DNA from 2 places in the Bradyrhizobium sp. WSM2793 genome. Region 2 is predicted to be linked to the other one. Evidence: predicted binding sites of a transcription regulator. Region 2 holds the regulator's gene; the other holds the start of a gene.
What was found. The regulator LexA, encoded in region 2, represses DNA repair genes until DNA is damaged. The targets are predictions, from matches to a motif close to TGTTCNNNNTGTGTTCNG.
Positions count from the first base shown of each region.

Region 1: the regulator LexA is predicted to act here: its motif matches at 2,446-2,463, upstream of A3AS_RS0119855 (DNA-processing protein DprA).

Region 1 is NZ_KB902785.1:30,046-37,821, reverse strand. It holds gene A3AS_RS0119880 (hypothetical protein) at 1-100, opposite strand, end outside; gene A3AS_RS47415 (hypothetical protein) at 1,073-1,228, shown strand; gene A3AS_RS0119865 (hypothetical protein) at 1,243-1,683, shown strand; gene A3AS_RS0119855 (DNA-processing protein DprA) at 2,579-3,493, shown strand; gene A3AS_RS45260 (hypothetical protein) at 3,468-4,112, shown strand; gene A3AS_RS0119845 (hypothetical protein) at 4,258-4,587, shown strand; gene A3AS_RS47410 (hypothetical protein) at 5,275-5,493, opposite strand; gene A3AS_RS0119835 (ATP-dependent Clp protease adaptor ClpS) at 7,059-7,776, shown strand, end outside.
Region 2 is NZ_KB902791.1:266,478-274,253, forward strand. It holds partial or broken gene A3AS_RS43780 (ComEC/Rec2 family competence protein) at 1-809, shown strand, start outside; gene A3AS_RS0124780 (GAF domain-containing protein) at 819-1,760, opposite strand; gene A3AS_RS0124785 (hypothetical protein) at 1,979-2,413, opposite strand; gene A3AS_RS0124790 (hypothetical protein) at 2,628-2,876, shown strand; gene lexA (transcriptional repressor LexA) at 2,941-3,642, opposite strand; gene glp (gephyrin-like molybdotransferase Glp) at 3,818-5,029, opposite strand; gene A3AS_RS0124810 (hypothetical protein) at 5,257-5,463, opposite strand; gene A3AS_RS0124815 (HAD family phosphatase) at 5,632-6,261, opposite strand; gene A3AS_RS0124820 (alpha-hydroxy acid oxidase) at 6,270-7,403, opposite strand; gene A3AS_RS0124825 (S41 family peptidase) at 7,758-7,776, shown strand, end outside.

The sequences.
Region 1 (7,776 bases), on a different contig from region 2:
TATGTGGGCAGCGCGACATGTGATCGACGAGATTCTGTCGCGCCTCCGCATAGTTCGGCTTGTATTTGTTTAGATCCCAAGTGACCAAATAGACGCCCATTACTGATTTCCTTAAAGTAAAAGGGTAGAGCGCCCTACCACAGGTGCGCCGCGAGTCGCCGGCGGAATCCAAACTACACACGCCTAAAATCATCGCGCGTGTTGATGCACGCGCCGGAATTGAGCGGCATTGAGGTTTTCGGCTAGCAGCGCGTTCCGGCAGCGTCGTCGCCACACGGTTGGTTCAGCGCAAATCAGTACCAAGCCATCGTGGCCTGGCCGCTCAAAGCCAGAATGGCTCGGTAATCCTACTAGCAGGATCCCAGTTTGACCGGGAGTCGTACAGGCGGGTGGGCGCCGCACGCAATGATCTGATGTGCAATTGGTTGCGCCTGCGGTGGCCCCTTACAGCAGGGTAAGAAGGGGCTCACCGCAGTGCGACCGTCGCCTTTGAAGCCGTGATCGAGGTCTACCGCGAACCCAGTCACGCTCGCCTGGGAATCCAAGTCTTCGAGCCAGTCCGCATTTCATTCAGAGGTCGAGCGGCTGCGGAAACCGAATAGATTTTTTAATTGCGGAATACAAGCGTGTCGGTCTGCCGAAGTCGGGCAGCGTCATGTTCGTCAACAAGTGCACGCGCATTTCCGAGACCCTCGGCAGGCTTGGCCGCGGCAAAATTGGGTCGCGGAACTACGCTCTGCGGCCAAAAGCGGTGATCAACTTTTGGTAGATCGTCCATTGCATTGATTCTGTAGGCCGCTATGCGATGTTCCCAAGGAAAAACACAGTGGCGCGGGGGCGACATTCTGCGGGGCAATCAGCGATTTATCCTTTTTTGATCTTGCGATGGCGCCTCATCCTTCAAACGAGCAAAGCTCACAGTGCTAAAGTCGATACCGCCAGGGCGGATGCCGGCGAAGCCTTGTTCGTGAAGTCTGCAGAGGTAACACTTCGTCAGGCTCTGCCGGACGTCTCCGACACTCTGAGCGACGAACTGATCTCGAAGATCAAAGACTTCGTTGGATAGAAAACCATGTGGCAGATCCTCGTCCCTTTGCAGTATCTGATGATAGCTCACCCCGAGAAGTGGAAGTTCGACTTCGGCTTATCGATTGTTCTCGCGGCGATCTTCGCTCTGCCTCTCGTCTCATCCGAATTCGTGAAGGATGCTCTGGGCCCGCTGGGCTGAGCAACTTCCTTGGCGTGTTAACAGGGTTTTTCATCGCTGCACTTGCCGCGGTCGCGACTTTCGGCAAGCAGGAGATGGATGACCCTATGCCCGGGGAACCACCTGTTCGGCTCGAGCACAAGGTCAACACGGAAACGTATTTCGAGAACCTGAGCCGCCGGCGCTTTCTGTCGTTCCTTTTCGGCTACATGGCCTTCCTAACGCTCGCGCTCTACATCGTTGGCTACGTTTTCTCGTTACCGACAAATATTGGTTGGCTGAGGCCGCGCCGAATTGGCGGCCGACCATCTTCCGGCTTTTCTGGTGCGCTTACGTGGTTCGCCTTGGCGAACCTGCTATCGAACACCCTTCTCGGTCTTTTCTACCTGACGGATCGGATTCATCGGCTTAATCGCGTCGCCCGATGGGGCGTTCTGACGATAGCTCCGAGGGCTGAATGGGGCGGTGCCGACTAGGGAACGGATGCGACTTCCTTCATGAGCCGCGCGAAGCTGTCTTCGAGATAGTGGCCGTACTGAGCGCAAAGATGCCGCGGCATCGCCACTCCACCGATCCGGCCACCGCAATCGCGAAGACTCTCGAATACGAAGGGAAATCGCGACGAAATTTGCCGTCGCAGTTCGTCGTGGGCCTCCAGCACGTTTGATTTCACTACTGCGTCCGGAGAACTCAGTGATGGCCTCGCGGAGCTCGCTTATGCGGACAATCGCGTGACGTGGATGCTGTCGTGACTGCTTATCGCAGACTGTGAACAACGTGTGCCATGCGGATTTTCCGCATGGGACGGTGGCGATTTTCCCGTATGTTGATTGTCAACGTCCGCAAGAGGAAGGGGGCGCGGTCCCCCGCAAAGCGCACCGCCCCAACCGACCCTCTACGGATCGTTCGCTTTGGAAGCCGCCGCACCCTAACGGGTCGGGGGCGACCATAGGCAGAGCCGCGCGGACCGCTGCCTAGCCAACACTCGTCGACCGGGGCGCTGCGAGCGAACGGCGCCAACTCATCAACACCTTTTCCCTTCTGGTGGAGGGCAGCTGTTTTTAGTGGCGGCTGGCCGATCGGGTGCCCATGGAGGCCGCGATTCGTACGCCGCTATCGCGTGGGGGCTGAGGCGGCCGACCGATAGAGTCCCGGCCGGGCCCGATGAACGGGCGCGCCAAGTGCAATCAAGAAAATATTAACCGTTTAACCCGATGTTTTGTAACGATATATCGCCATGTTCTTGATTTGTTCTTATAACGTGATACGCTCTCCTGACGCTTTGGCCCCCGAAAAGCGTTGGCTCTTCAAAGTAGGGGACTTCGATTCTGCGGATTCGACGCCGCGGCAGAGCCTAGCTAGGGTTGGACGATGAACCTTCTCGCACGAATGAATGATGGGCCGGCCGTACGGTCAATCTCGCCGCGCAGGGAGTTGGGTGCGTACGAAGCGCTGTGGCTCGAGAAGGGGGCTACGTTCAAAACGATCGCAGATAAATTCGCGTCAGATCCGACTGCCGTGCCCTCCGACTTCGTCTCAGGGATGGTGGCCGACGCTCGCGCATCCGAAGTTTTAGCCGCGCTCAAGAGGGCAGGCGTGTCTAGGTTCGGCACTCGGCTGAATCTCACCGGCAACTATCCTGCGAAGCTCCGAGATGCGAGGCATCCGGTCGAGATGCTCTATTTTCAAGGCGCTTGGGAGCTCGTTGAGACCCGATGTGTTGCCGTTGTGGGCAGCCGCAATCCAAGTGAAGACGGGAAGTTGCGTGCGGGAAAGTTGTCACGTGCGTTGGTTGAGCGCGGCTTCACCGTCGTCTCGGGACTCGCGACCGGTATCGACACAGCAGCTCATACGGCCGCGCTTGAGGCGAAGGGCCATACGGTCGCTGTGATCGGCACACCGATCGGGACCTATTACCCGAAGGAAAATCAGGCGCTCCAGCGCAGGATCGCGGAGGACAATCTGCTTATTTCTCAGGTGCCAGTTCTCCGGTACGCCAGCCAGCACGTCCCCCAGAACAAGTTGTTTTTCCCTGAGCGCAATGTCACCATGAGCGCTCTCACCGAGGGAACGATCATCGTCGAGGCCAGCGACACAAGCGGGACGCTCACGCAAGCCCGCGCCGCCCTTCAGCAGGGCCGCAAGCTGTTCATTCTCGATTCTTGCTTCAAGCGGGACGACATCACCTGGCCGGCGAACTTCGAGAAGCGGGGCGCGATCCGTGTTCGCGACCTCGGCGATATCTGGGGTGCGTTGGGTAATGGCACTCCTCCTTCAGCAAATTGACGAGACCAACCGCCGGGACCACTGGTACCTCGATGAGGGTGACGATTGTCATTTCCTCTACGAATACACGGCCGGTAAGGGTTGGCAGGGTGGCGACACCAATCAGCTGATTCACAATCTTCAGAAGAAGCGTAACGATGGTGGCTACCACTACAAAGCTCCGGCCGTTGCCAGATGCGCTCGCGACCTGTCTGCGGTCTTGAACGCCGAATGGTTAGCCAAGGCCACGATCGTTCCGATACCGCCATCGAAGGTGAAGACCGATCCTGCCTACGATGATCGGATGGTGCAGGTTTGCAGAGGAATCCGTGCGCCGGCGCCGCCAGACGTCCGGGAACTAATTGAGCAGATCGCCTCTACCGACACGTTCAAGGGCGGCAACCGGAAGGCACCGGCCGAACTCAAGCAGAACTACAGGATCGCGGAAAACCACCTGCAAAACCTGCGTGGTATTGTCGGCATCTTCGACGACGTTCTCACGACAGGCTCCCATTTCAAGGCCATCAAGGAGATGATTTTGGAGCGCGCGCCACAGACGCGCGTGATCGGTCTTTTCGTCGCCAGGCGCGCGATTCCAACTCCGTTTGGCGAGGTTTCGATCGATGAGTTGCTGAAATAGAGATCTTCGCCGGGGGGCGTGGCGATGGCGTCTAAGCTGATCGTCGTCAGCCCGACCTAACCCATTACAACAAATGCCCGCCGACACCCCCATCGCGTCAAGGGTGGACCTTATAGCGCCGCGGGGTACTGAGGAGGCTGGGCTCATGACGGGTCAGCGCGCACAACACGAACTGATAGGCTGCAACGACTGCGGCAGCGGTGTCTCGTTTTCGGCCTTGGCTTGCCGGCACTGCGGCTCGCGTGAGCCAGCCGGGCCCTATGTGGAGAGCTCCAAAGAGCGACGCCTGCACCGGATCGAAGAAAAAAACGATCAGACCTTGATTGGCATGATGGTCTTGTGCCCCGGAATAGGCTTCTTCTACGGCGTGGTGATGGTCGGCGCGTTTGCCGCCTTTGGCTACGGCTTGCTCGGCGCCATCATCGGCGCGCCCGCTGGCTTCATCATCAATGTCAGCCGGCGGCTTCTTGGCTGACGCGGCCGACGTTGCGAGAGGTCACGCACGATCTCCGCCATTTCCTTCCCCGGGAACAGAGGAAAGCCTGTTTGTTACCCACCAGAACAGAGGTTCTAAAAGGTGGGTAACTGAGGGGTATTTTCGTGAGCGATTTCAATCGCTGTTTGGAAGCTTGGCGAGCCGCGGCAATCCATTCCTGGATGATGGGAATGTAGGGGTCGAGCATCGATGGCCGACGTGGCACAGGCTTGCGCCGCACATAGCGGCGCCGATGAATGCCCCGCTGCTCACCCTATTCCCAACCATTGCCGAACTCTCGGTCAAAGGGCACCAAGTCGCTTCGCAACGGCGGCACCGTTCTCGCTGGCTTTCCAGCCTGCTGATCAACGCGTGCCCAGCTGATTTGAGCGTCCAGCATCAGCAATGCCACCGGATCAAGCGTGCGCCCGCAGCCAACCTTTATGCCTCATTGAGCCCGGGTGGACCAATGCTCTTTCGTACGGCGTAGCGGGAGGAAGATAGCCCTTGATCCCTTGGTGGCTTCGCATGCTTCTCCTTCAGCTTAAAGGAGGGCTGGAAGAAATTGATGTGCAGCCGTGCAGCCGCAAACAGGCGAGCTAATGAGCGAGCGGCATCAATGCCTTAAAGCCGCCCGTAACTCACTAGGCGGCGAACGATAGCTCCGTTCTCTTGTTCAACGAATGCCTAATCTTCTCCTGGTAGGCCCTGGAACGTGACTTCGGCAAGGTGAGAACGGCACCACGACACGATCGCGTCGTTCATGAAGGCGCAGTCGTTGTCAAAATCGAGCCCACGAATTGGCCAGGGAATAGGTTCTGCGCGCGCTCGAGCCTCGACCACAAGAGCTGCTTCACGCACGACGAGCGGAAAGCGTTCGGTCCACCCCGTTGCAATATCCGCCATGTTAACGTCTGAATGAACGCGCCGGATACGGACATGCCGCCGTGCGCAACCAGATCCGCTTCGCAATACCCGGCGGAGGTGATTCCCAGTCATTGAATGTGCGCACCGGGACTTGCGCCGTACGGCACTGGAAAGGCCCGCGCCGCCGTCGGCGTCCCCCGGCTGCTGCGATCTTTACGTCGCTCAGCAGGCGATCGATCGTCGCCGCGCTCACTTTCAAAACCTCCCGCCGCTCATCGGCAGAATGCTTCAACTTGCCGTGCCGTCCGAGACCCGGAAGCAAGAACGGGATCATCGCGATGAGCCGCCTACGGCAGAGCCGGTCAGAGGCGTCCCATAGCACAATAAGTGCAACGCGAATGGAAGCTCCGTAGGTCCGGCCCGTCGCCGCGGCACCGCCGAATCCCCACAGTGCTCGGAACGCGTGCTGACGATGCCGTCCGTAACGGCGCACAGTTCGTCCAAAATCCGTTCCTTCTCGAGCTGCCCGCTCGTCCGATAACGTTCCGCCAGCGCTAATGTGATCTCGCGCTTTGCGCTTGTGCTGATCTTCCCTGCCATAGCCGCCACCGAATTGTCGTCAGTTCCGCCCCAGACCCGACAGGGAAGTTGTCCGGTAACATTAGTGCGCAATGGGGCCTTAAATCCGGATTGACGACTCTCGTCCTACCGGCGCAAGCACTCTCGCATGCCGCCCGAACGCGTCGAGGGTGGCCGGGCCTCTTCAGCGCACTCCCGAATGCCGCCGATGTTCAGCACAACGTACCAAAACGCCGCAGCTGTCGGTGCATTATTCGGCAACGCGTCGCCGTTACTGCTAGTCCATGCCCCCTATTATCCACCACATCAGCAGTGATGAGGCGCAGCCCAAGTCAGCGGACATCCCGGTCATCGGCGGCGCGGTTGTTAGCGCCAGTTCAGTCGTATCCTGGCGCGGCGGGGCCTATCGCTAGCGCTTGTCCAAAAGGGGGGATGTCGGTTGCGAACAGGCCGGCCGGAGTGTGGCTAGCGCCGTCGGCAGAACCGCGATGCGCGTGAATTTCCGCTCGCTAATCTGACAACTCGCGAGCTTCAAGAAGCGAAGCTCATGCTCCTGGGCAGGTACCGATTCTCCTGCAAAGAACAGTTTGAGAGTCGCTTTCCCGACCGGCATGCAATTTGCTGAAAGATCCGGAAACGAGAGAGGCTGGATGACAAGCAGTGACATCATTCGCCCTTTACACCAACACGGGCGCGTAAGGACTGTAGGAGACAGCACAATTGTGAGGATACTGACAAAGCCCAAACATGCCGTCGCCCAGGTCCACGACGCGATTGTGCGTTTGGTCCGCTGGGGCCTGCGTGTCCTTACTCGGCTATCCCAGTCGATTGCGCCATTCGGCCCAATCGACGCCGACCTTGATGAAGCTCACCGTGAGCCGCCAATGAGTTCTCCCCACTCCATGCGGCTAAATGGCGCCTGGACGGCAAAGCGCAAGTTCATCGAAACAACCGTACGAGGAACGGAGCGCATCAAGCGAAGTAAGGCCAACGACAAACCGTTTCACTCATACTAAGAGCTTCAAATGAGTCATCAAGTTTGCACTGTGCCCGAGTCTGTACAGCTGGTTTTTCAAGATGGCGGTAAGACGCCGCGCGGTTTCGTGGTGGATCTATTCCGAAAGGTGTTCGGCAGACATCAGCGCGATGCCTACGCCCTTTCCATGTTGATCGAACGGCAGGACAAGGCCGCGTGCGGCCCCTTCCCACCGTCAGTTGCAAAGGCGCTCTTCGATGCGGCGCAGGAACGAATCGGAGCTGAAGGACATACGTTGCAAATCACCTCCGAGCCTGCTGACGAAACCGAGGCGCCAGATCCGTCCGAAATCCAGTTCGAATGGGCCCGTGACGCGATTGCCTGGCATTTCGCCGATATCCCGCCGAACAGCCTCGTGACTATGGTGCGGCAATTTCCCGGCCACATGCGCGCGGACATCCAGATCGCAATCGACAAGCTGTTCGCTTCGCCGGTCCGCTTCTTTGGCCTGCAGCAGCGATGGACTTTGGAGAAGCTGTCATTCGCGCAGCTCCGGCGCGCCGGACACGATCCCGTCTGGCTGGCGTCGCCACAATACCACGAGATCGACATCGGCGAGGCTACGCCAGTCAAATGCCTGCACAATGGGCTGTGGCTATCCGAGGCGAACGAGTTTCGTTACGCTGTCGTGCTGTTCTATTACCGCGAGCCAGCGCAACAATGCGGGACAGACCCAGAGGAGATGATGCACATCGAGGTCGCGGTGC
Region 2 (7,776 bases):
TGATGCCGGCGGGGCTGTTGGGCCTGCTCGCAGCGCCGTTCGGGCTCGACGGCGTGTTCTGGTGGCTGATGGGGATCGGGATCGACTGGATGGTCTCGGTCTCGCGCTGGGTGGCGGCACTGCCGGGCGCGGTCGGCCGCATCCCGGCCTTCGGCATCGCGCCGCTGATCGCAGCGAGCCTGGGGGTCATCGTGATGGGCCTGTTGCGCACGCCCCTGCGCTGGGGCGGTGCCGTGGTGCTGCTGGTTTCCATCGGCTGGGGGCTGTCGGTGCGGCAGCCCGATATCCTGATCGCCGGGGACGGCGCGAACGTCGCGGTGCGGGGCGCGGACGGGCGTTTGCATCTGATCAGGGCAGGCAAGGACAATTTCCTGCTGAAGGAGTGGTTGTCTGCCGACGCCGATCCGCGCGATGCCGGCAGTAGCGCGCTGGCGAGCGGCATATCGTGCGACGAGTCCGGCTGCGTGACACCGCTCGCCGACGGACGGCTGGTCGCGCTGGCCTCGCGCATCGACGCGTTGGCGGACGATTGCAGCCGCGCCACGCTGGTGGTGACGTCGCGGCCCGCGCCGCCGGATTGTGCGGCGATGGTGGTGGATCGGCAGCGGCTCGCTCGCCAGGGCGCGCTGGCATTGACGCAGCGCGGCGACGGCTTTTCGGTTCAGGCGGTGAGGGCGAGCGGCACGAACCGCCCGTGGTCACCGGCCGGTGTCGGCGAAGGTGATTTCGACGGCAGCCTCGTGCCGAAGGCGGCTCCCCGCACCCGCGATGCAACGCCATCGGAGACAGACTTGCAGGCCGACGATTGACGCCATCGATTACAGATACCAGGCCAGCACGGCCTCGAGCCTTGCGTTGCCGATGACTGGCAGGGCCACCATCCGGTTCAGCCCGGCTGCGCAGGCCTCGGACCCGGCGATCGAGCCGTCATGGCTGAGATCGTCGTTGAGCGCGGGCATGCCGGTGGCCCAGGCGCCGCCGATGCTGCCTTCGCCTCGGGCGATGGATTTGTCCGCATAGCGTGCGGCAAGGTCGGTCTGCGCGCTGCAATCGCCGGCGCGAAAGACCAGTGCCGAACGGGCCTCGTTCGGGACCCAGATCTCGAAGCGTCGCGCAATCGGCGTTGCCTGCGCCGAGAGGAATGTCAAAACCCAGGTCTGGTCGGTGCCGGTTCGGTAGGGTACGCCGACCCCCAGATTGATCCCGACCTTGGCGGCGTCCTCCCAGCGCAGGAAGCTCTTGGCGTCGTGCAGGTCCTTGATGATTAGCGGCAGGCCCGCCTTCCAGGTGCGTCCGGGCAGGCCGAAGCCGCGAGGAAACTTGGTGTGGCGGGAGTTGAATTCGAACATCTCCGCCGCGCCGTAATAGCCGTCGACGAGGCCCATCTCGTGGGAGAGATCAGGATCGTTGTGCCAGAGCTCGATCGCGCCGACATGCGCCTCCTCGTCGCCGCAGAACAGCACCATCACGGCTTGCAGGAATTCGCCTGCGAACACCGGCACCGCCACGCCGCAGGTGAGGCCGGCCGCGACGGCCTGATCGGTTCGCTTGAAATAGGAGTTGGCGAATTTCGTGAGGATGACGGGATGGCCGCAGGCCCAGGCCTTGCCTGGAAGCCCCTCGTCATATCCGAAGTGCAGCTCTTCGCTGACGGCCTTGAACGCGGACAGCCCTTCATCGTAGAGGCCGCCGCCGAATTCCAGCCGCATGCGCGTCCGGTCAGGCACCCAGAGTTCAACGACGCGAATGAAGGTTTTCATCGAGCGTGTCCGCCGCCTCAAACCACGACAGCATCGGTCATTTGGCTGCGGAGCGGACGTTTAAAATTCAGGCAGCACGGCTCAAACTTCGTGCGGCGACGAGGCGAGGCGGCGGCGCTCGCCGATCGAATTTCATGAAACAAAAACCCTCCGGGCTCGCCGGCCTCGGCCGGCGACGGCATTTCAATCCTGGCCCTCGGCCTATCGGGCGGAGGGCGTCAGCCGATCGGCAGTCGTGTGACCGTCGGGCGACTGTCGGCGATGATCTGCGGCTTGTGCTCGCGCTCGCCGATCGGCTGGGTCACCGGCAGTTGCAGCACGGTTGCGCGCTGGCCTTCGACCAGTTGCGTCACCAGCACGGATTTGCCGTCCGGGAATTCGATCGCGTCATGATGGCGATCGGGAATGTGCGGATCGATCTTGCCGAACTTGCCGACGCGGGAGTTGACGGTGCGCGTCCAGATCCAGCGGTTGTCGTAACGGACGTCGTCGGCGAAGGCGAGCTCCGTCCCCGGCAGCAGGCAGACCGCGACGGAGAGATCGGCTTCGGAGGCGAAGCCGCGCGTCGAGGTGCCGCGGAATGTTGTCGTAACGATCGTCTCGCCGACTTCTGCGGGGCGCGTCGCGACGGCATGCAGGCTGTAGTCACACATCGGGTGCTCCTCAATGCAGAGATAGCGACCCGCGCCTCTTTCGGAGGCGCAGGCCCCTACCAGAGTGGAAGCACGTGACGGTCTGCTCGGTTGTAGGCAAATCTGCGGCTGGGATCCGCGAGCCCCGATCACATTATCTTTTCCATCTTTTCCGAATTTGTTAGGAACAAAGTCGGCTTCCGTGCATTTGGCAGCCGCGTCTCGACAACCGCGCGTGTCAACGACCGGCGGAGTGATGCGGTTGCGCGGCAACGCGATGCTGGTGATGCGATCAGCGTTGCTGCGGCTGCACTCAAACGAGCTGCGCATTTGGGCCGTCCCCCTCGAACTCGAAAGGCCGCGAAGCGATGTTGCGTCGCGCGGCCTGCCGAGGATGTCGCGAAAGGAGGAGGGGCCGGACAATCTGTGCGATACCAGAAAGACTATCCAGCCGGAGCGGACCGTTATCCGCTCCAATCTCTGATCGGCGAGGCCGATCGAAGGCGCGCGCGAGGCGCAAAAGACTTCAGTATCGAGTACTTCCGGTATCAGTACTTGCGATAAAGCCCGATCAGCTTGCCCTGAATCTTCACGCGGTTCGGCGGCAGGATGCGCACCTCATAAGCGGCATTGGCGGGCTCCAGCGCGATCGAGGCGCCGCGGCGGCGGAAGCGCTTGAGCGTGGCCTCCTCGTCGTCGATCAGTGCCACCACGATGTCGCCGGTATCGGCGCTCTCGTTGCGCTGGATCAGCGCCATGTCGCCGTCGAGGATGCCGGCCTCGACCATGGAATCACCGCGCACTTCGAGCGCGTAATGCTCGCCGGAGCCGAGCATGTCGGGCGGCACGCTGATCGTGTGGCTGCGGGTCTGCAAAGCCTCGATCGGAGTACCGGCCGCGATGCGGCCCATCACGGGCACCGCAACGGGTCGCTCGCCCTCGTCCGCGGACGGGCTGGAGCTAGCGCGTAGCTTGCCGAGATTGCCCTCGATGACGCTTGGCGTGAAGCCGCGTCGGTTGCCGGCGGCAGCCTGGAGCTCCGGCAGCTTGATCACTTCAATGGCCCGGGCGCGGTTGGGCAGGCGGCGGATGAAGCCGCGCTCCTCGAGCGCGGTGATCAGGCGGTGGATGCCTGACTTCGAGCGCAGGTCGAGCGCATCCTTCATCTCGTCGAAGGACGGCGGCACGCCGCTTTCCTTCAAGCGCTCGCTGATGAACCGCAGAAGCTCGTATTGTTTGCGCGTTAACATCTCGAACAAAGTCCCCCGGTTGATGTCGTTCGATTCCGAGACGATGAGTTCAGCGATAAGCCGCTACATCTCGAAACAAATCATGAACGGACACTATATGTTCGATATGTGTTCCGCAACTGCTTAATTTACCGTGAACAGAACGAAACTCACGGAATGCGTGTGGCGGCGCAGTTCAGACGGGGAGCCGCAGCACCTCGCAGGGGCTGCCGGCCTCGGCCTTCGGCGCAAACGGTGCGCGCACGAGAAGTACCTGTGCTGCAGCAAGATTCGCAAGCAGAGAGGAGTCCTGATGGCTGACGGGAAGGGCGACGAGCGCGCCATCGTCGCGCTTTTCCAGGCGCGCGCGCAGATAATCCTCGCGCTGGTCGTTGGCGCCGAGATCGCGGCCCAGCACGACGCGCTCGCGATGATGATGAATCACCGAACGGCCTGATAGCGCGCGAATCAGCGGCACCATGAACAGGAAGGCGCAGACGTAGGACGACACGGGATTGCCGGGCAGGCCGATGACGCCCATCGCCCCTAACCGCCCGTGCATCATCGGCTTGCCGGGCCGCATCGCGATCTTCCAGAACGCCATCGCGATGCCTTCGTCCTTGAGCGCCTGCTGGACCAGATCGTGGTCGCCGACCGATGCGCCGCCGGTCGTGACCAGGATGTCGGCGCCGCTTTCGCGCGCGCGGCGGATGCCGGCGGTGGTGGCCTCCAGCGTATCGGCGGCGACACCGAGGTCGATGGTCTCGGCGCCTTCGCTGCGGGCGAGCGCGTGCAGGGCATAGCCGTTGGAATAGACGATCTGGCCGTGCCCGGGCGTTGAGCCCGGCATCACCAGTTCGTCGCCGGTGGCGAGAATCGCGACCTTCGGACGGCGGCAAACGGCGAGCTGCGGGTGGTTCATTCCGGCGGCGAGGGCGAGATCGCGCTCCGTCAGACGGGTTCCCTTGCGCAGGAGAACGTCGCCCTCGCGGAAATCGACGCCGGCGGGGCGGATGTGCCGACCCACGATCGCGGCTTCCTTGATCGTTATGTGCTTGCCTTCGGCGATCGTGTCCTCCTGGATCACGACCGCATCCGCGCCGTCCGGAACGACGCCGCCGGTGAAGATCCGCACGGCTTCGCCGGCGCCGACCTTTCCCGTGAACGGACGGCCCGCCGCGACCTCACCGATCATTGTCAGCGTGGAATCCATTGTTGCCGCATCGGCCGCGCGCACGGCATAGCCGTCCATCGCCGACATCGCCTGGGGCGGCTGGGTGCGCCGCGCAGCGACGTCCTGCGCGAGCACGCGATGGTAGGCTTCGTCGAGTGAAACCATCTCTGCAGGCAGCGGCTCTGCACCCGCCAGCACCGCAGCAAGGGCGTCGGAAACCGGCATCAAGGCCACGGCGAAACTCCTGCTCGGCACGTTCGGATGAAATGTTCCGACAGTCTTCTAGCCGAGCGCGGGGGCAGAGGCAAAATGGCGGAGCGGGCAGGATTTATCCTGCCGCTTCCAGCCCAGGATGGAAGGCAGGCTCAGGCTTGGCGTGGCATGATCCAGAGAACGAGACCGATCGGCAGGAGGGTGGCCATGGCGAGGACGAGAATGACGAGCGCCACGGCCAGCATCGCTCAACTCCCGCTCGGCCGGTCCGGCCCGGCGTCCAGCGCGACGTCGGGAGCCTTCGGGCCTTGATCCTTGTCGGGCAGCGGATCGGCCTGGGATTTCAGGTCGGCGGCCTTGCTGATCAGCTTGGCGGAAAGGTCAGAATCCGAGGTGGTTCTTGCGAATTCAAGCAGGAGAGAGGCTTGCTTGGTGAGATAGGTTTTGCCCAGCACGTGCATAAGTCCGGTGTAGAAGTCCCAACGGACTCAAGAGTCCGTAAGGGGCCATTCCGTTCCCGGAACTCCGTACAAAAATGCACAAAGCGCTCTGGTTCCTCATTTTGGGCAAAATTGGTTCCGGAAGACTTGGCGACATTGGCGTCTCCCGCTGCGCGGAGATCGTCAGATGCCCAATGCCTTCAAGGCGTTCCCGACGTCGCGCGGCGACGTCACATGCACCGCTGTCAGCCCGCGCGACCGCGCGCCTTCAACATTCTCGGCGAGATCGTCGAAGAAAACGATACGTCCTGCGGGCACGCCGATGGCGGCGACGACATGGTCGAAGGCTTCCGCATCCGGTTTGCGCAGGCCGATGCTGGACGACAGATATAGCGCGCGGAAATGGCCGAGCAGTTCGCCGTATTCCTTCGAGAAATAGTCGACATGCGGCCGGTTGGTGTTGGAGAAGGCGTAGAGCGGCATCTGCTTCGCCGCGCGCGGCAGCAGCTCGGCGATGTCAGGCATCTCGCCGGCGAAGATCGCGTTCCAGCCTTCCAGGAACTGGGCGTCCGAAATGCCGATGCCGAGCGAAGCACGCAGCGAGGCGAAATAGTCCTCGTCGCTGATCCTGCCGACCTCGTGCAGCCGGTAAGCCTCATCACGCACATAGCGCGCGACGATGGCCTCGGGCTGGCAGCCGGCATGTCCCGCCCAGCAGGCGATCGCCTTGGAGAAGTCGATGTCGAGCACCACGCGCCCGAGATCGAACAGAAGCGCATCCGCGCTGCCGGGAGAAAGCGAGTTCACTTGCATCCTTTCACTCAGTATCGATAGGGATCGTGGTCGAATAGCGGGAATGCGCTGAAGACGCTCGGCGCGTTGGTGGCGGTCGCCGGATGCAGGCAGGATTTGTCGACCTCGGCAAATGACGTGGCGCCCAAAAGGCCGAGGCAGCGCAGCACTTCGTCCTCCAGCAGCTCCAGCATCCGCGCGACGCCGGCCTCGCCAGCCGCCGCTAGCGCCCAGCATTGCAGCCGGCCGATCCCGACCATGTCCGCGCCCGCCGCGATCGCCTTGACGATGTCGGTGCCGCGACAGACACCGCCGTCGACCATGATCTTGGCGCGGCCCTTCACGGCCTCGACGATCTCGGGCAACACATGCATGGCGCCGCGGCCGTGGTCGAGCTGGCGGCCGCCATGGTTGGAGACGTAGATCCATTCGACGCCGTGATCGATCGCGATCAGGGCGTCCTCGGCGGTGGCGATGCCCTTCAGGATCAGCGGAATCCTGAACTTGTCCTTGATCATCTTCACGGTCCGCCACTCCAGGCCCTTCTGGAAATCGCCGCCGGTGGCACGCAGGCGGCTTTCGCGAACGTAGCGCTTGGCGATGTCACGCTCACGACGGCTGTAATGGGCGGTATCGACGGTCAGGCAGAAGGCGGCATAGGCGCTCTTCTCGGCCCGGCTGACGACATCGGCGACAAAGGCGTCGTCGCCGCGGACATAGAGCTGATAGAGCCGCAGCGCATCGGGTGCGGCTTCGGCGGTCTGCTCCAAGCCGGGCTCGGACACCGAGCTAAGCATGTGCGCTGCACCGAAGGTGCCGGCAGCGCGCGCGACGCTCGCCGCGCCATCCGGATCGAAGATCTCGAGCGCGCCGACGGGGGCGAGCACCACCGGCAGGCGCATCCTGCGGCCGAACTGCTGAACCGAGCCGTCGACCTTGCGGACGTCGCGCAGCACGCGCGGGCGGAAGGCGATCTCGTCCAGCGCCATGCGGTTGCGGCGCATCGTGGTTTCGGTCTCGGCGGCGCCCACGATGTAGTCCCAGGCGTTCTGGTTGAGGTTGGCCCGCGCTTTCCGAATGAATTCGTGCAGGTTTTGGAACGGCTCGTTGCTGGCGCCGAGCTCGACGTTCCGTTCCGGCCGGATCCGGGGTGCTTCGTTCATTGTTATCCTCCCGAGAATTTGAAGCCTTGTGTCATCGCCTAACCCGTCCAGCGTTCCAAAACCATCCTAAAATGGCATGGCTGCGCGGCGTGGACGGGCGCACCGATTGCCCCTTTAGATACCTTTGGGGGCGGGCCAGTCCTGCAACGTTGCCAAAAGTTTAGGCCCGAACGAAGCGATTTTTGCGGTGTACCGGTCGGCGGTGCATCCCGGCCTTGAAGAAACCAGAATGGTATTGTGAGAAGTGGATTGGATCGCCAATTGCATGGCGCTTCCCAAGTCTGCTTCCCAAGTCTCGAGAGACGAGCCCAAGCAAGCTCAAGCGAACCGCCAAGCAAAAAGGCAAGCCCATCCATGCGGAAAACCCTGCTGT